4 regions of the Rhizobium sp. NZLR10 genome follow, and region 1 is predicted to be linked to each of the others. Evidence: riboswitches for the same ligand, from Rfam matches in the RefSeq annotation. Region 1 holds a riboswitch; each other region holds the start of a gene.
What was found. A riboswitch is a leader RNA that binds a small molecule or an ion and turns the genes downstream of it on or off. The one in region 1 is predicted to bind cobalamin.
Positions count from the first base shown of each region.

Region 2: linked by a shared signal. The riboswitch ahead of cobU (bifunctional adenosylcobinamide kinase/adenosylcobinamide-phosphate guanylyltransferase) and the one ahead of HJB82_RS25605 (CbtB domain-containing protein) in region 1 are both predicted to bind cobalamin.
Region 3: linked by a shared signal. The riboswitch ahead of HJB82_RS07455 (ABC transporter substrate-binding protein) and the one ahead of HJB82_RS25605 (CbtB domain-containing protein) in region 1 are both predicted to bind cobalamin.
Region 4: linked by a shared signal. The riboswitch ahead of nrdH (glutaredoxin-like protein NrdH) and the one ahead of HJB82_RS25605 (CbtB domain-containing protein) in region 1 are both predicted to bind cobalamin.

Region 1 is NZ_JABDWE010000020.1:29,318-33,873, reverse strand. Features, by position in the region: gene HJB82_RS25615 (bifunctional diguanylate cyclase/phosphodiesterase) at 1-980, opposite strand, end outside; gene HJB82_RS25610 (histidine phosphatase family protein) at 1,433-1,987, opposite strand; adenosylcobalamin (AdoCbl) riboswitch at 2,065-2,207, shown strand; gene HJB82_RS25605 (CbtB domain-containing protein) at 2,221-2,430, shown strand; gene HJB82_RS25600 (CbtA family protein) at 2,444-3,190, shown strand; gene HJB82_RS25595 (hypothetical protein) at 3,242-3,874, shown strand; gene HJB82_RS25590 (sulfite oxidase-like oxidoreductase) at 3,859-4,521, opposite strand.
Region 2 is NZ_JABDWE010000016.1:124,157-128,712, reverse strand. Features, by position in the region: gene cobN (cobaltochelatase subunit CobN) at 1-1,191, opposite strand, end outside; gene cobW (cobalamin biosynthesis protein CobW) at 1,196-2,245, opposite strand; gene cobU (bifunctional adenosylcobinamide kinase/adenosylcobinamide-phosphate guanylyltransferase) at 2,250-2,774, opposite strand; cobalamin riboswitch at 2,906-3,302, opposite strand; gene HJB82_RS22840 (chloride channel protein) at 3,556-4,556, shown strand, end outside.
Region 3 is NZ_JABDWE010000003.1:372,667-377,222, reverse strand. Features, by position in the region: gene HJB82_RS07460 (iron ABC transporter permease) at 1-1,011, opposite strand, end outside; gene HJB82_RS07455 (ABC transporter substrate-binding protein) at 1,017-2,033, opposite strand; cobalamin riboswitch at 2,207-2,463, opposite strand; gene blh (bifunctional sulfur transferase/dioxygenase Blh) at 2,719-3,999, opposite strand; gene HJB82_RS07445 (cupin domain-containing protein) at 4,535-4,556, opposite strand, start outside.
Region 4 is NZ_JABDWE010000034.1:5,739-10,294, forward strand. Features, by position in the region: gene nrdF (class 1b ribonucleoside-diphosphate reductase subunit beta) at 1-26, opposite strand, end outside; gene nrdE (class 1b ribonucleoside-diphosphate reductase subunit alpha) at 43-2,247, opposite strand; gene nrdI (class Ib ribonucleoside-diphosphate reductase assembly flavoprotein NrdI) at 2,226-2,630, opposite strand; gene nrdH (glutaredoxin-like protein NrdH) at 2,644-2,865, opposite strand; cobalamin riboswitch at 3,135-3,360, opposite strand; gene HJB82_RS31165 (heavy metal translocating P-type ATPase) at 3,689-4,556, opposite strand, start outside.

The DNA.
Region 1 (4,556 bases):
CCGGTTTCCTCGGCGATATCGATGAAGACCGGAGGCGGAATGTTGACGCCATCGTCGCCGATCCAACGCGCCAACGCCTCGAAGCCGCAGAGCTGACCGGTCTTCAGGTCGATCAGCGGCTGATAGAAGGGTTTGATCGCCTTATTGGCGATTGCCGCGCGCAGCCGGGTTTCCAGTGCAGCGCGTTCCGTTACCTTGTCCTGCATTGCAGGTTCGAAAACGAAATAGTGGTTGGGTCCTCGAGATTTCGCCTCGTACATGGCGAGGTCGGCACGATGAGCGGCATCTTCCAGCGGTTCGGCTCGCTCGGCCCAACGGTCATAGCCGACGCTGGCGCCGACTTCGACGGCAAAACCATCGATATGGATCGGCCGGGTGACGGCTTGGATCAGCAGCCTGGCAAAACGCTCCTCGCGCTGCGCCGTCAGAGCAAAGGCGACAATGATGAATTCGTCGCCGCCGAAGCGATAGACGCAATCGGCGTTGCCGAGCGCGCAGATCCGTCTGGCAACCTCGATCAACAGAACGTCGCCGCCCTTGTGACCGACGAGATCGTTGACCTTCTTGAAGCCGTCGAGATCGACGGAGAAGATGGTGACGTTGCGGCTCCACTCTTCGACCTCGTACTCGTCGTCCTTGACTGGCCGTGAGAGAATCTTGCGCTCGAAGGCGTAGCGGTTCGGCAGTTTGGTCAGATGGTCGTGGGTGGCGGTCCAATCGGCCTTCGCCTGAGCGGCGGCGCGCAGTTCGGTTTCCTTGCGCAGGTCGGCGATGCGCAGCACCGAATAGATGAAGCTCATGGCGCCGGCGATACCGAGCGCCAGAACGAGCTTGTCGGCGCCGTATTCGCCGAAACCGGTCATGAAGAAGACAAGGCTGTCGTCAAGCTGCAACAGCGCGCCGAGGAGCCAGAGGGTTATCCCAAGCCCGACAATCGACACGCATTGCCTTCCGGCCTTGCTTTGGAAAAACACCGGCATATGGTCTTCTCCGACTCCACCCGCGCCGAAGTAATCATGAAAGTCTGAAATGTTCGTTGAAACCAGAAGGCGAATTATCAGAGGGGCAGCCTATGGCTGTGCCGTGGAGGGACTGAGGGCGCTTTCGCGGAACCGGGTAAAACGCTGAGCGCGATCGTCGTCGTGGTTGCAGACCGGCAGGCGGGGGAAAGAACGAAGGCGAGCGTGCCGTGGCACCGCTCGCCCTTTTCGTGCTTCAGGCGGTAACGATCAGCAGCGGTACGCTGACGATGAGACCGACCAGAACCGCAATTGTGGCGACACGCACCAAACGCAGGCGCCGCGTGCGCTCCCCACTCCAGTCATATGTCATGTCTTCCATCTCCTTGGGACAAGGAAGTAGTCCCGGTAGAACCGGGTTCAATAGAGATGACGCGATTTGCTTGTGTAAGGCTGGATAAAATGAGGGATCGCTAATGCTGGAATCGCAGAGACCAGCGCCGTCCATTGCTGGTCATGCGAACAATGCCAAGCGGCTCGACGTCGACGAGCCAGAAGGAGGAGAGCGGCGCCTGAAGTACGTACGCGATCGCCGCTCGGATGACGGCCGCGTGGCTGACGGCGATCACACGGCCGCCGAGAGCGGATTCATTGTCCATCCAACCGCCGACACGTGTTCTGAGATCAACAAGGCTCTCGCCCCCGTGCGGAGCCGCTTCAGGATCGCACATCCAGGCCATGAGGTTCTCCGGCTCTTCTGCCTCGATCGCTGCGATCGACCTGCCGGCCCAGCGCCTGTGATCGCAGTCGCGAAGCGCCTGATCTATCCGGGCGTCGAGGCCGAGGGCTTCGGCCGTCTGGCGGGCGCGCAAAGCCGGGCTGGTGACAATACGATCGGCGCGGGGCAGGGCGGTCATCCTGGCCGCTTCTTCCGCGGCCTTGTTGTCCAGCGGTTCATCGAGCGGGAACAGGGCCTTGCGGCTCGCTGCAGTCGCGCCGTGGCAGATCCAGATAAGACGCGTATTCACGGTCGTTGCGATCTCCGGATAGCGGTGGGAACAGCCCTTCGCCGCTTCATGAAGTTTCGTTGACAGGCTCTTCGGCCTGCAGATATAACCGTGCTGTTGCGGGTTTGGAAGCCGGTGTAAATCCGGCACGGTCGCGCCGCTGTGACCAGCGTGTCGAAGGTTCTTCGCGCTGGAAGTCAGACCCTGCCGCATAAGCACTCTTTCGACTGAACGCGTCATTCCCGGAGGAATACATGTCTGACACCACTTTTGCGCCCGTCGCGGCACCGGCGCCAATCCCGGTAGGAGAAATCCTGCCTTGGGCGATCTTCGGCGGCCTGTTGATGCTGATCGCCATCTATTTCGTCGGCACCGAGGAAGGCGCGATGGCGCTGTTCAACGGCATGTATGTGCACGAATTCGTGCATGACGGCCGTCATCTCCTCGGCTTTCCCTGCCACTAAGGGGGATCCTGACATGGTCGGAAATCTTCTACTTCGCGGCATGCTCGCGGGGCTGATCGCTGGCATTCTGGTTTTTGCTTTCGCGCATATCTTCGGCGAGCCGCTGGTCGATGCGGCGATCGCCTTCGAGGAGGCGAGCGCCCAGGCGGCGGGCGAAGCTGCCGAACCTGAGATCGTCAGCCGTGCCACGCAGGCCGGTCTTGGCCTCTTCACCGGCGTCATGGCCTACAGCATTGCCGTCGGCGGGCTTTTCGCGCTCGCTTTCGCTTTCGTGCACGGCCGCATCAGCAGGCTTTCGGCACGCGGCACCTCGGCGGTCATCGCCCTTGCCGCCTTCGTGGCGATCGTCGTCGTTCCCGGTATCAAGTATCCGGCCAATCCGCCGGCGGTCGGCAATCCCGATACGATCGGCGTCAGGACCGAGCTGTTCTTCCTGATGATCGTCGTCTCGATCGCTGCTTTGATTGCCGCGGTGGCGCTGTCGCGGCGCCTTTCCGAGCGTTTCGGTCTGTGGAACGGGGCGATCATCGCCGGCATCACCTATCTCGTCTTCATGGGCCTGGTGCTCTATTTGCTGCCGTCGATCAACGAAGTGCCGGAGAAGTTCTCGGCGATGGTGCTCTGGCGTTTCCGCACGACCTCGCTCGGCATGCAGGTGATCCTCTGGGCAACGCTCGGTCTTGGCTTCGGAGCGCTGGCGGAAAAGCTGCTTGCCGTGAAGGGCGGGCAGCGGGCTCGACCGGCACCGGCATTTCACTGAACGCATCGAGGGGCGCCGCCTTGCCGGCGCCCTCAAGTTTTTCGAGCGAGTATGAAAAGCAGCAAAACCATATCGATTCTGTCGACGGCGTTTGCCGCCGCCGCTTGGTTTTGTGCGGTTGGCGAAAACGCGCTTGCCCATAGCCGCAGCGTCGGCGGCAGCGATACCGGCCTCGATATCCCGGAAATCTCGCATGGCGAGATGGCGGTGATTTCAGACTACCGCGGCGAAATTATCGGGTTGGCGTCACGCGCGACTGATACAAACGAGCTGTTCCGGCGCGTTCTGAACTATGCCGAAATCCAATATTCCTATTGTCTCTGGGGGCGGATGCCGGGCAGCGTGAGCGACGAGGAGAGCCCGTTCAACGAATGTGCTCATGCTTATCTCGCGGCGGCCAAGGCGGTATTGCTTGAGATGCGTGAGATGCCGCGGGAGGCCGTTGCGGCTAATGAAATCATTTCCGCGGTCGATGCCGACATGGTGCGGCGCAGCCTGGCACTCATCACTTGCAGGTTCAGCGGCGAGGCCTTCAACACAGCCGATGTCGTCAAGCCGCGCTGGAGCAAAGTGCCGTTTCATCCCGCCAGCATGGCGTCGCTGACGGGGCTCGCCGCTCTGTTCGCCCTTGTGACGTTTGCGCTGGGCCGCTTTCTGCGGCCGAAGGCTCAATCGTCGGAATAGCGCTGCTCGCGCCACGGATCGCCATAGATGTGGTAACCGTTCTTTTCCCAAAAGCCGGCCTGGTCGGCGGGCATCAGCTCGATGCGGCGCAGCCATTTGGCGCTTTTCCAGAAATAGAGATGCGGTACGACGAGGCGCATCGGGCCGCCGTGATCCGGCGTCAGCGGCAGGCATTCCCACGATGTCGCAAGGATCGCATCCTCGGCGGCGAAATCGGCAAGCGGCAGGTTGGTGGTATAGCCGTCATAACTCGTCAGCATGACGTAACCGGCTTCGGGCTTTGGCATGGCGCGATCGAGCAGATCGCGGGTCGAAACGCCTTTCCATTTGTTGTCGTAGCGCGACCAGGTGGTGACGCAGTGGATATCGCTGACCTTGGTGCTCTGCTCGATCGCCTGGAAGTCGGTCCAGGTTAGGGTGAGCGGCGTTTCGACGAGGCCGCGCAGCTCGAGACGCCAGCTATTCGTGGAGATGACGGGCTGCTGGCCGAGATCGAGCACCGGCCAGTTTTTGACGAGGTGCTGGCCGGGCGGCAGGCGCTCAGCTTCGGGACGGCTGATGCGGCCGGTCAGGAATTTACCTTCAGCCGCCCATCGACGCTTGGAGCTGGTGAGCTTGCTGTCGGCGGGCGTCTGGTCGTCGCTCATGATCGGGTTCCCTACAATGCCGCAATAGGACATCG
Region 2 (4,556 bases), on a different contig from region 1:
ACCGGCCGATCTCTTCCGCAGGCGCGCCCAGTTGGCGGCAAGTTCAGCCGTATAACTCACCCGGCCGGTATCGGGTTCGCTGCAGACGATGTTGGTCTCGACAGCCGCGTCATAACGCGCTGCCGTCTTGAAAGAGATCGCCCGCGCCAGCACCCGGCCGTCGACTTCAGGAAGCGCCACGTTCATGCCGAGATCTCGTGCCGACAAGCCTTGCGCGGAAGCGGCCCAAGCCTCCCGCGACGAGGCCGACAGGATCGCCTGCAGCACCACCGCCCCATTCGCTTCCAGCACCGTCGGCTGCCGGTCAGCACCTGGTGCCGAGACGGCAAAGCCGGTCGTGTTGATGACGACATCGGGTTTCAGTGCCGCAAACACGCTTTCGAGAATACCTGTCGAGACGGGGTCCTTGAGGCTATAGGCAAAAACCGGCAGTGGCCGCAGGCCGAGCGCCGCCAGCGCTTCGACCAGTGCCTCGATCGGGGCGGTCTCGCCGCTCTGGACGAGGGCGCGGTAGAAGCTGATGGCGACGATTGGCCCAAACGCCACCTCCTCCGTCGAATGTGGGATACCCCCCTGCTCGACGGACGAAGGCGGCGCGACATGCGAACCGGCAACCTGCCGCCACTCCTGCACCCCGATCAGCCCCCGCCCCGGCCACCAGATGCCCGCCTTCATCAAAGGCACTGCCGGCGCCGGCTTCTCGGCACCTGACAACATCGCCGAGGCATAATCGAGAAAGCCGCGCGCATTGGCGTCGCCGCCTTCGATCAGATAGGCCCAGAGCGCATTCATATCGTCGAGATCAACGTTGGAAAAAGGAACGAGCCCCGCATCCGGCCGGGCATCGCCCGGCAAGACCGCAATCAGCGCACCGGCGCGGGACGCTGCCGCGTGCAGCGCCTCCAGCGTATAGTGGAAATAGCTGGCACCGCCGAGCGCACGCACGATGATGAGCCTGGCATGCCGCGCCGTGCGTTCGACATAGGTATCGACCGACATCGGATGCTTGAGGCTCATCAGGCTGGCAAGTCTCAGCGAAGGCGCCGCCCCATGCTCGCGATGGGCGGCTGCGATGGCGGCAAGCTCGCTGTCGGCGGCCGACAGGAACACGATATCGCCCGGCGTCTGCCCGAGGTCGATCGCCTCCTCGCAGTCGCTGATCGTTCCCTGTTGGGCCAGAAGCAGATGCATGGGATTACGCCAGCGCCTCGATCGCCGCCCTAACAGCGTCCTGGTCCATCTCGTGCAGACCGATGACCACGAGGCGCGTGGCGCGCGTTTCGCTCGGGGCCCAGGCACGGTCGAAATAATGGTCGATGCGGCTGCCGACGGCCTGGATCTGCAGGCGCATCGGCTTGCCGGCGACATCGACGAAACCCTTGAGACGCAGTACGTCATGGTCGGCGATAATCGTCTTCAGGCCAGCAATGAAGCCGGCGGGATCGGCGACCGGGCCGAGTTCGACGACGAAGCTGTCGAATTCGTCATGGTCGTGCGGCGCGCCGTCCTCATGCTCCAGCTCGTGATGCGATTTGCGGTTGGCGACATCGTCCTCCGTGCCGATGCCGAGGCCGAGCAGAATTCCGGCCGACACCTCGCCATTTTTCGCCTCGATCATCACCGGCTTGCGCACCGTGCGGGAGGCGACCTCGTCGCGAACCCTGATAAGGCCGGCAGCGTCGATCAGGTCGGTCTTGTTGAGTACGATCAGATCGGCGCAAGTCAGCTGATCCTCGAACAACTCCTCGATCGGGCTTTCGTGATCGAGCGATTCATCTGCGCCGCGCGCCGCCTCGACGGCATCGTGGTCGTCGGCGAAACGGCCGGCGGCGACAGCCGCGCTGTCGACCACGGTAATGACGCCATCGACCGTCACCTGGGTGCGAATGTCAGGCCAATTGAAGGCCGCGACCAGCGGCTGCGGCAGGGCAAGGCCCGAGGTTTCGATGACGATATGGTCGGGCCGCTGTTCACGCTCGAGCAACTTCGTCATCGTCGGGATGAAATCGTCGGCGACGGTGCAGCAGATGCAGCCATTGGTCAGCTCGATGATATCGTCCTCGGTGCAATTGTCAGCGCCGCAGCCCTTCAGCACCTCGCCATCGACGCCGAGATCGCCGAACTCGTTGATGATGAGCGCGATCTTTTTGCCGCCGGCATTGGTGAGCAGGTTGCGGATCATCGTCGTCTTGCCGGCGCCGAGAAAGCCGGTAATGACGGTTGCGGGAATTTTCTGCTGGTTCATGAACTTAACCCTTCATTTTCAACGGCAGGCCTGCCGCGATGAAATAGACTTCGGCGGCCTTGGCCGCAATTGATTGGTGCAGCCGGCCGGCATGATCGCGGAATTCCCGCGCCATGCGATTATCCGGCACGATGCCGAGGCCGACCTCATTGGAAACGAAAACGAGCTGCGCCTTCGCCTGCGGCAGAAAATCGGTGAGCGCGGCAAATTCCGCCGCCATATCGCGCTCATCCATCATCAGATTGGTGACCCAGAGTGTCAGGCAATCGATGAGCACGACGCCGCCCTCGCGGTCGATAGCGTCAAGCTTGCCGACGAGATCGAGCGGCTCTTCATGCGTCGTCCAGGACGGGCCGCGATCGGCTCTATGTTGGGCAATGCGCGCCTGCATTTCCTCATCCCAGGCGCGGCCGGTCGCGAGATAATGGCGGTCGAGGCCGATCGAAATGACAAGGGACTCGGCGAAGCGGGATTTCCCCGAACGGGCGCCGCCGAGGATGAAGACGGTGTTGGAGGGAGCGGTCGTCATGCGCAGACGCCCCTTTGGTGGGATGCCGCACCCCACCCACTCGATCGCGCCGCACAAGGCCGCGCCGAATTCAATCGTTCAGCCAAAACAACCTCCGTGCTGGCAGCGGGCCTCTTGCCCAGGGTTGGGCTTCTCGCCCGGCACGGGATGGCAGGTCTCCTGGCTCGCGGTTATCGGCCGCGATCGGGGCAGACCGGAAACCGGTCGCCCTGATCGTGCCAGCGGATCTGCCTCGCCTTCCCGGCTGCATCGATGAAAAGGTGGACGATTCGTAGACTTAAGAGGCGTCCGACCCCGGTTGATCATCATGCATGTCCAGTGGCTTTTCCGGCATGTCGCCCGTCCCGCCCGCTTGCATTATTGCAAGCCGCCGGCCGGAAGGGCTCGATGCCGGATGGAAGACCCTGACCGCTCTACAGTCGCGGGGTCGGCTGTGATGAAGGCGCCCGGCTTGGGTCCGCCCCGTCACATTCCCTTTTCATCCGGAAGGCGTAACACCGATCCGGAACCATCCGTTATATCCGAGGATGGTCAGGTGACCATCCGTTGAGGGATGGTTAGGCAAGCTCAGGGGTGAAGTCAACCGCCCTCGACGGCCGGCAGTGGCTAGACAGGCGAGGCAACGCCAGCAACACGACTTACCCTACCTAAAACATCGTCATTTATCAGATACTTACGTCACAAATATTTATCCAGGGCGCCGGCTTTTCGCCACAATTGCACTGCAAGCGGACTGCGCCATCGCCCTTGACCGGGCCTCTTCCTGCCTAGTTGTCTTGCCATGCTTATGCAATTGGATCGGCGCCGGTTCCGAGCGCTGCGTGTTTTCTTCGACCCGGGGCGGCTGCGGGCGCTGACCCGCCGCAGTGAGGTCGGCCTGTCGCTGGCGGGTGCCGTCGTCGGCATCACCTCGGGTCTCGCCGTCACCGGCATGAGCTACGTCTCCAATCAACTGCATCAGATGGTCTTCGGCATCGACGACAGCGAGCGGCTGAGCTCGTCGGTGATCGACGACAAGCTGCTGCTTCTCACTGCCCCCGTCATCGGTGGCGTCCTGCTCGGCCTGTTGCTGTTCGTACTGGCGAAACGGCGCAAGAAACCGATGGTTGACCCGATCGAGGCCAATGCGCTGCATGGCGGCCGCCTGTCCTTGACCGACAGCATCATCGTTGCCGTGCAGAACCTGATTTCCAACGGGTTCGGCGCCTCCGTCGGCCTCGAGGCCGGCTATACCCAGCTTGCCGCCGGCCTCGCCTCGAAATTCGGCCTGAAGCTGCAGCTTCGCCGCTCCGATCTGCGCACCCTCGTCGGCTGCGGCGCGGCGGGCGCTATCGCCGCTGCCTTCAACGCGCCGCTGACCGGCGCCTTCTACGCCTTCGAGCTGATCATCGGCACCTATACGATCGTCTCGCTGACCCCTGTGGTCGTCTCGGCCCTGGTTTCCACCCTCATCGCAAGGCTGCTCACCCACGGCGATTTCACCATCGACATCGGCAGCTTCGGCGCAGTCGTGCCGGCCGATTATATCCCGGCTATGCTGCTCGGTGGCTTCTGCGCTGGCGTCGGCATCCTGATCATGCAGGGCGTCTCCTTCGTCGAGGAGCTGGCGCGCAAGAGCTCGATCGCCCCGCCCTTCCGCCCGGCGCTCGGCGGCATCGTCGTCGGACTTCTGGCGATGATTTCGCCACAGGTGCTCTCGGCCGGCCACGGCGCGCTGCATCTCAATCTCTCCCGCGAGGTGGCGATCCCGGCGCTGATCGGCCTCTTCCTGTTGAAATCCCT
Region 3 (4,556 bases), on a different contig from region 1:
ATAGAGGATGACGGCGAAGGCCGGCGCGCCGAAGAGCGCCGTGACGACGCCGATCGGCAGGACCTGCTGCGGGATGATGATGCGCGAGACGATATCGGCGCCGACCATGTAGATTGCGCCGCCGAGCGCCGTTGCCGGCAGCAGCCGCCGATGGCCCGGCCCGACGAGAAAGCGGGCGGCATGCGGAATGACGAGGCCGACGAAGCCAATCGAGCCCACCACGCTGACGACGCTTGCCGTCATCGCCGCCGTCAGGCCGAACAGCAGGATCTGGACGCGGCGCACGGCAATGCCGAGCGAGGCCGCCGCATCCGTGCCGAAGGAGAAGGCGTCGAGCGCCCTGACATGGACCATGCAGATGACGAAGCCGGCAAGCGCGATCGGCACCGAGAGATAGACATCCGGCCAGCGCACGCCGCTGAGCGACCCCAGAAGCCAGAACAGGATGCCGCGCGCCTGCTCGGCATTCGCCGATGTCGTCACTATGTAGGAGGTCAGCGCATTGAAGAGCTGCGAGCCGGCGACGCCGCAAAGGATGATGCGCTCGCCGGTTCCCCCCGCACCCGTCGCAAGGAAGCCGATCAGCAGAAAGGCGATGACCGCGCCGATGAAGGCGCCGCTCGACAGGCCGAAAACACCGTAGCCGAAGCCGAGGATCATCACGCACACCGCTCCCGTCGAGGCGCCGGCAGAGATGCCGAGCACGTAGGGTTCGGCCAGCGGATTGCGCAGCAGCGCCTGCAGCACGGCGCCACAGAGCGAGAGCGACGCGCCGGCGCTGGCCGCAACCAGCGCCCGGCTCAGCCGATAATCCCAGACGATGCCCTGGTGGATGCGGCTGAGCTCGAAATCCGTGCCGAACAGCCGGTTCGACACCGCCTCCGCCGTGGTCGCTAGCGGGATCGCGATCTCCCCGATCGAAACAGCGAGACTGATCATCAGGCCGAGAAGCAGAAAGGCAGAAATGGTGAGCGCGCCAAGCGCCCACCATCCGTGTTGTCTGACCGACATTGCCTTCACTGCGAGAGACCGAAGGACTTGATGCCGTTCGCCAAGGTCTCGATGCCGTCGATCGTACGGATCGTCGGGTTCATCGATTGCGCGTCCATCATCACGAAGTGCTCGTTCTTGACCGCGTCAAGCTCCTTGGTCACCGGGTCGTTCTCGAGAAAATCGATCTTGACCTTCGGATCGTCGGCGGCGTAGCGGCGCCGGTCCATGGTCGCCAACACGATAACCGCCGGGTTCACCTGAGAAATGGTTTCCCAGCCAACCAGCGGCCATTCCTCTTCGGTTGTCACGACATTCCTGGCGCCGATCGCCTTCAGGATATAGGCAGGCGCGCTGTTCTTGCCAGCGATGAAAGCATCGCCATTGACTTGCTTGCTGGAGAACCAGAAGACGATGGGCAGGTTCTTGCCCGATGCGCCTGATATCGACGCGACGGCATCCGCCTCGCGCTTCTTCAACTTGGAAATCAGCGCATCGCCGCGCTCCCTCACGTCGAAGATCTCCGAGAGCTCGGCGATCTCACGGTAGACCAGCTCCATCGTGAACAGCTCCTTGCGCACACCGTCGCCGCCATCGGTGTTGACCTTGGCGACGCAATCGGCCGGCGCGAGATAGGTATTGATCCCGAGATCCTGGAACTGCTCCCGCTTGCCGACGGAGCCCTGCGCGCCGACATGCCATTCGAACTCGGCCGCCACCAGGTCGGGCTCCCGCCCAACAACGGATTCGAAGCTCGGATCATTGTCGGCGAGACGCTTTATCTTGCTGTTAGCCTCGGCATATTGCGGCAGGACGGGACCTACCCAGACGGCCGTACCAGCAATCTTCTCGGCAAGGTCGAGCGAGAAGAGAATTTCAGTCATGCCCTGGCCGATCGAAACGATCTTCGACGGCGCCTTCTGGAACGTCACCTGCTGACCGCAATTGGTGATGGTCAAAGGATATTGGGTGGCGGCAAGGCTCGGTGCCGCAAGGCCGATCAGCCCGAAGGCAAATGTCATGGTGGCGAGAATCTGGCGCATGAAAAACCTCGATTGAAGAGAAAAAGCATGGTTATGCCGCACCCGCGGCCGAAGGCACGGTGATACGTGCGCTAACCGCAGGAGGCCCAATCGAGACGGATGCATGCCGAAATTCGGCGAAGGTTCAGAAGGTCAATCATGTCTGTTCCTTGTCCGGGCATCCCCGCCCGGTTGATTGGATCGTGATTGACGGCAGGTCTCCTGGCTTGCGGATATCCGTCGGTTCATCCGCCTTCCCGCGATATCTCGCAGTGGCAGGGCTATAAGCCCTTCAGAGATGGCCAGTCGCTGGCCACACCTGAGATGATCGACAATCCGCATACAGTTGCGGGGGCAGCCACGGTCTCGGTCCCTGCTGGGTCGTCCTTACCGTGTTCCCTATTAATCCCCTTGGAGTCATCTTCAGGGAACCGTCGCCCCCAGTTACGTCGCCTGCCCGCAAGACGTCAATGCCTATTGCGGAGGATTGGGTTCGTGCGGGTGAAAAATAGAGACGGAACGTAGGGGGCCTGTTGGCCGGTGTAATACCTGCATCCTCGCCTCCTCAGGATGAGGCTCTCTTGAGCGTTGGCGCCGCTTTCTCCCGTTCCCGCTGTCGTGAGCGCGGCATCCGCCAACGTCCCTGATGCTGATGTGCGCAGCCCGAGAGGGCGAAACCTCGAAGCACGCCGCACGCTACTTCTTGCTACAACGCATCCAGCGGTATCTTCAGATACCGCCGCCCATTTCCCTCCGGCTCCGGCAATCTGCCTCCCCGAATATTCACCTGTAGCGCGTGCAACATCAGTTTCGGCTTCGGCAGCGTGCGGTCGCGCGCCTGGCGCAGCGCCACAAAGCCGGCCTCGTCGATGCCTGATATATGCGGGTTACCGTTTTTCTGGGCGGCCACCTTGCTTTCCCAGCGCGCGTGGCGCCCGCCGGGCTGATAGTCGTGGCCGGAAAAGAGCCGGGTCTCATCGGGCAGCGACAGGATGACCTGGATCGAGTGCCAGAGGGCGCTGGCGCTGCCGCCGGGGAAATCCGTGCGCGCCGTGCCGGAATCCGGCGTAAATACGGTGTCGTGCACGAAGGCGGCATCGCCGATCAGATAGGTCACCGAAGCAAGCGTATGGCCGGGCGAAAACATCACACGGGCTTCAAGCCCACCGATCTCGAAGGTGTCGCCATCGGCAAACAGCCGGTCCCACTGCGAGCCGTCGGTTTCGAGTGCCGGCAAGTTGTAGATCTCCTTCCAGAGCACCTGGACGTCGGTGACATGGGCGCCGATCGCCGTCGGCGCGCCGGTCTTTCTCTTGAGGTAATGCGCGGCGGAGAAATGATCGGCATGCGGATGCGTGTCGAGGATCCACGCGACCGTCAGCCCCTCGCTGTCAATATGAGCGAGGATGGCGTCGGCATTCGCCGTTCCCGTCGCGCCCGACATCTCGTCGAAATCGAGCACCGGGTCGATGATGGCACAGCGTTTTGTCACCGGGTCTGAAACGACATATTGCACGCTGCAGCTGCGGGGCTCGAAGAAAGCCTTCACACCAGCCGCCTGCCCAGCCCGCTTTTCCAGCCAGCGGCGTGCGCCGGCAAGATCGAAGCCGAGTCTTTGGCCGAAGACCTCGACCTCTCCGGGCTGCATCCGCCCGTCGAGCACCTCTCCCAGCACATAGAGCGTCAGCGCCCGTGTGCCGCTCTTGCAATGAGCAACGACCGGCCCCTTCGCCTGCGTCATCGCCATCTGGAAAGCGCGGATATCGGCCTCGGTGATCTCGGCCCCTTTCACCGGCACGAAGCTGTAGGCGAGCCCCGCGGCAGCAGCAGCAGCCTTTTCCGCGGCATTGCCAGGCTGCCCCGGCTCCTCGCCATCCGGCCGGGCATTGATGACGCCGGCAAAGCCGTTTGCCGCAAAAGCGGCAAAGCCCGCGGCATCGGGCTGTCCCGTCACCGATATCAGCTCATTGACCCTCACGGATGTCATCGAAGCCCCCATGCTACCTGCATCATGCAGTATCGCATGTATATCGATACAATCTCACAAGTATATTGCCGAGCGCAAGAATAGCCGCCTGGCGTTCCCCGCGCCTGCGGCAAGTCCGCAAACCTGAATGATGCCGGCTACGCCATCGAAGCCGCCTTCAACCGCGCCTTCTCCCGCGCCTTCGCCATCCCGCCGGTCGCCTGGCGGGCGATGGCGCGGGAATAGAGCGAGAGTGGGCGTCAGACATCGAGCCGATAGCATTCACCTGGTCGGCAAAGCTTCCGCATCCTGCCCTTTTCCGCCAGCCCCGGCGCCCCCCAAGAGAGCCTCATCCTGAGGTGCCCCGAAGGAGCCTCGAAGGACGAGGCGGACGCTCGGCGCGGCGGCAATATTGATGCGGAGCAGTGCCGCCGCGTGTCCTTCGAGGCTCCGCCCTGCGGGCTCCGCACCTCAAGGATGAGCAGCGTTGGAGGACGCCGCCCCCATAAGCTCCGTTGTCAATCTTACGCAAGGCCGCGATGGTCGATCAGCGCCATCATGGGCTCTTCAATCCGAGC
Region 4 (4,556 bases), on a different contig from region 1:
GACGCCGGTTTGATTTGCATGTTCATGAAGTTTCCCGGTCGGTTAGAGCGTGCAGGAGACACAGCCCTGCACCTCGGTGCCGGACAGCGCCATCTGGCGAAGGCGGATGTAGTAGATCGTCTTGATGCCCTTCTTCCAGGCATGGATCTGCGCCTTGTTGATGTCGCGGGTCGTTGCCGTGTCGCGGAAGAATAAGGTCAGCGACAGGCCTTGATCGACATGCTGGGTCGCCGCCGCATAGGTGTCGACGATCTTCTCCGGCCCGATCTCATAGGCGTCCTGATAATAATCGAGATTGTCGTTGGTCATGAACGGCGCCGGATAATAGACGCGGCCGATCTTGCCTTCCTTGCGGATTTCGATCTTCGAGACGATCGGATGGATCGAAGAGGTCGAGTGGTTGATGTAGGAGATCGACCCTGTCGGCGGTACTGCCTGCAGATTCTGGTTATAGAGACCGGAAGTCATCACCGCCTTCTTGAGAGCCGCCCAGTCCTCCTGCGTCGGAATATCGATGCCGGCAGTTTCGAACAGCGTCCTAACTTTCTCCGTCGCTGGCTTCCATTCCTGGCTCGTATATTTGTCGAAATATTCGCCGGAGGCATATTTCGAATTTTCGAAGCCCTTGAAGCTCGTGCCGCGTTCGACCGCGAGGAGGTTCGAGGCGCGGATTGCGTGGTAGGTCACCGTATAGAAATAGATATTGGTGAAATCGACGCCTTCCTCTGAGCCGTAAAAGATGCGTTCGCGGGCGAGATAACCGTGCAGGTTCATCTGCCCGAGGCCGATCGCATGGCTCTCGTCATTGCCCTTTTCGATCGAGGGAACCGAGGAGATATGGCTCATGTCGGACACGGCCGTCAGCGCCCGGATCGAGGTCTCGATCGTCTTGCCGAAATTGGCGGAATCCATCGCCGCGGCGATGTTCAGCGAGCCGAGATTGCAGGAAATATCCTTGCCGAGATGCTTGTAGGAGAGGTCGTCATTGTAGTCGCTCGCCTCGCTCACCTGCAGAATCTCCGAGCAGAGATTGCTCATCGAAATGCGCCCGGCGATCGGGTTCGCCCGGTTCACCGTGTCCTCGAACATGAGGTAGGGATAACCGCTCTCGAACTGGATTTCGGCGATCACCTGAAAGAATTCGCGCGCCTTGATCTTCTTCTTGGCGATGCGGGCGTCTGCCACCATCTCCCGGTAGTTTTCCGTCACCGAAATCTCGGTGAAGGGCACGCCATAGACGCGCTCGACGTCATAGGGCGAGAACAGGTACATGTCCTCGTTATTCCTCGCGAGTTCGAAGGTGATGTCAGGCACGACGACGCCGAGCGACAGCGTCTTGATGCGGATCTTCTCGTCGGCATTTTCGCGCTTGGTGTCGAGAAAACGCATGATATCGGGGTGATGGGCGTTGAGATAGACCGCGCCCGCGCCCTGGCGCGCGCCCAGTTGATTGGCATAGGAGAAGCTGTCTTCGAGCAGCTTCATCACCGGAATGATGCCCGACGACTGGTTTTCGATCTGTTTGATCGGCGCGCCGGCCTCGCGGATGTTCGTCAAAGACAGCGCCACGCCGCCGCCGCGCTTCGACAGCTGCAGCGCCGAATTGATCGACCGGCCGATCGATTCCATATTGTCCTCGACGCGCAGCAGGAAGCAGGAGACGAGCTCGCCGCGCTGTTTCTTGCCGGCATTAAGGAAGGTCGGCGTCGCCGGCTGGAAACGGCCGGAAATGATCTCCTCGACCACGTCGCGGGCAAGTGCCTCGTGCCCACGCGCCAAGGCCAGCGCCACCATGCAGATACGATCTTCGTAGCGTTCGAGATAACGCTTTCCGTCGAAGGTCTTCAACGTATAGCTGGTGTAATATTTGAAGGCGCCGAGGAAGGTCGGAAAGCGGAACTTCTTGGCATAGGCCTGGTCGAACAGGTCACGCACGAAATTGAAGGAATACTGGTCGAGAACCTCCTGCTCATAATAACCCTCGGTCACGAGGTAATCGAGCTTTTCCCGGAGATTGTGAAAGAACACCGTGTTCTGGTTCACATGCTGCAAAAAATACTGCTTCGCCGCCATGCGGTCCTTGTCGAGCTGGATCCTCCCCTCGTCGTCATAGAGGTTCAACATCGCGTTCAGCGCGTGGTAGTCGAGCGCTTCCGCCGCTTTCAAAGGGCGTTCGCCGGCGGGATGAGCAAAAGTGTTATGCGGTTTTGCGCCCGCATCCCGCGTCAGAGTTGTTCCCGTGTCCAAAATCGTTCCATTCCGTGTTTAACGTTGGCGACATCCGCTTCGGTGCCCAGCAGCTCGAACCTATAGAGGTACGGCACTTGGCATTTCTGTGAGATCACGTCGCCGGCGAGCCCATATGTCTCGCCGAAATTGCTGTTGCCCGCGGCGATCACGCCGCGGATGTGTCCTCGGCTCTCCGCATCGTTGAGGAAACGGATAACCTGCTTGGGAACGGCCCCCTTGCCCCCGTCGCCACTGTAGGTCGGCACAACAAGCACAAAGGGTTCACGGATACGGAATGCGTCTGCGGCACCTGTTGGAATGCGCGCCGCGCACATTCCAAGCTTGGCGACGAACCGATGGGTATTCTCGGACCGGCTGGAATAATAGACGATCAGCCCCATCGTTCGGCCTCGATCAGGAGAGCGCGCTGATCATGTCGGGACGGAAGCCGGCCCAATGCTGCTCGCCGGCGATGACGACGGGCGCCTGCATGTAGCCAAGGCTGCGGACGCGATCGAGCGCTTCGGCATCCTCGGAGATATCGACGATGTCATAAGCGACGCCCAGGCGGTCGAGGGCGCGGTAAGTGGCGGTACATTGGACGCAGGCCGGTTTGCTGTAGACGGTAATGGTCATGATATTCCTCGTGACGACGCGATTGGGACGCAGGGCATCGATCGGAAATCTCGCGATATCCGTCGAAACATTCTCTGATGGTTTGAACGATGCGGCCTGTTCAGCCGCCGGGCGTGATCCGCCCTCTGCTTAGCGCGGGTTGCGGCCTGAACTGAGATACTGACATGACTTCACCCCGAAGTGGCTCATGCGGAGGATCGAGCGGCCTTGCGAAACGCGACGCGGATATCATCCGCAGCCATGCAACGCGACCTTCCGGACTCCCCGCCCGTGGACGTTTTGTTCGAGGCAGGTCTCCTGGCTCACGGGTCAAAGCATCCTGCCCAGCCTTCCCGGAGCATTATGCTCCAGTGGCCTGAAATCGGACAGTTGCTCGCCGCTTACAGTTGCGGGGGCAGCTCCGGCATAGCCGCGCCATAATGGCGCAACGCACCGTATTCCCGTCTTAGCCTGCGATTCTCACGAATCGAAGGAACCTCGAACACTAGATATGGTACGCGAATCCAAATTCGCGTCAATGGATGGTTTGTGCATTGCGTTACGGCAGGTTTGAAATCACTGCATTCCTGTGAAAAACAGGGATAACGAAAGCTTAAGGAAAACAGGCGGTGGACAAGGCTCGAACGAAGAGAGCCGGTCTATGGCCGCTCTCAGTTTCATGACAAACCTCCCTCTCCGCCTCATCCTCGGCCTTGTGCCGCGGATCTACTGCCTATCGACCGGAGGCAGATGCCCGGGACAAGCCCGAGCATGACGAAAGAGGGGTTGGCGTCCGTTGTCAGCGGTCTACGGTGACGAGCGCCGCAAGGACGTTATCGGATGTTTACATCCTTACTCGAAGCAATCGCAGCGCGTTGATCGTCACCAGCACGGTGGCGCCGGTATCGGCGAGGATCGCCGGCCAGAGGCCGGTGATGCCGGCAATCGTCGTCACCAGGAACACCGCTTTCAGGCCGAGCGCGATGGTAATATTCTGCAGGATATTGCGCATCGTGCGTTTGGACAATTCGATCATCCTTGCCACGTCGCCGACGCGCCCGTGCAGCACGGCGGCATCCGCGGTCTCCAGCGCCACGTCGGTGCCGCCGCCCATGGCAATGCCGATATCGGCTGCGGCCAGCGCCGGCGCGTCGTTGATGCCGTCGCCGACCTTGGCGACGACGAAGCCCTCGCGCTTCAATTCGACGACGACCCGCTGCTTGTCCTCAGGCATCATCTCGCCGCGCCAGTCGATGCCGAGCATGCCGGCAACGGCTGCCGCCGTCCGCTTGTTGTCGCCTGTCAGCATCATCGCCTTGACGCCGGCTGATTTGAGCGTGGCAAGCCCGGCCTGCGCGTCCTCGCGCGGTTCGTCGCGCATGGCGATCAGCCCGGCCGCAACATTGTTGACCAGCAGCACCGAGACGCTCTTGCCCTCGTCGTTCAGGTCAGTGATGCGTGCCTCCTGTTCAGCACCGAGTGCGCCGCGTTCGCGGGCAGCGGGCGGCGACAAAAGATCCAGCGCCTCGCCGCCGGCTTTGCCGCTGACCCCCTTTCCCGGCAGCGCCTCCAGTTCGAAGGCCGGCGGCATGGGAACGCCGTCCGCCTTGGCGCGGTTGAGGATCGCCAGCGCCAGGGGATGGCTGGAGCCCTGCTCCAGCACCGCCGCGCGCGACAAGACTTGCGCCTCGCTCAATCCGAAAGAAATGATA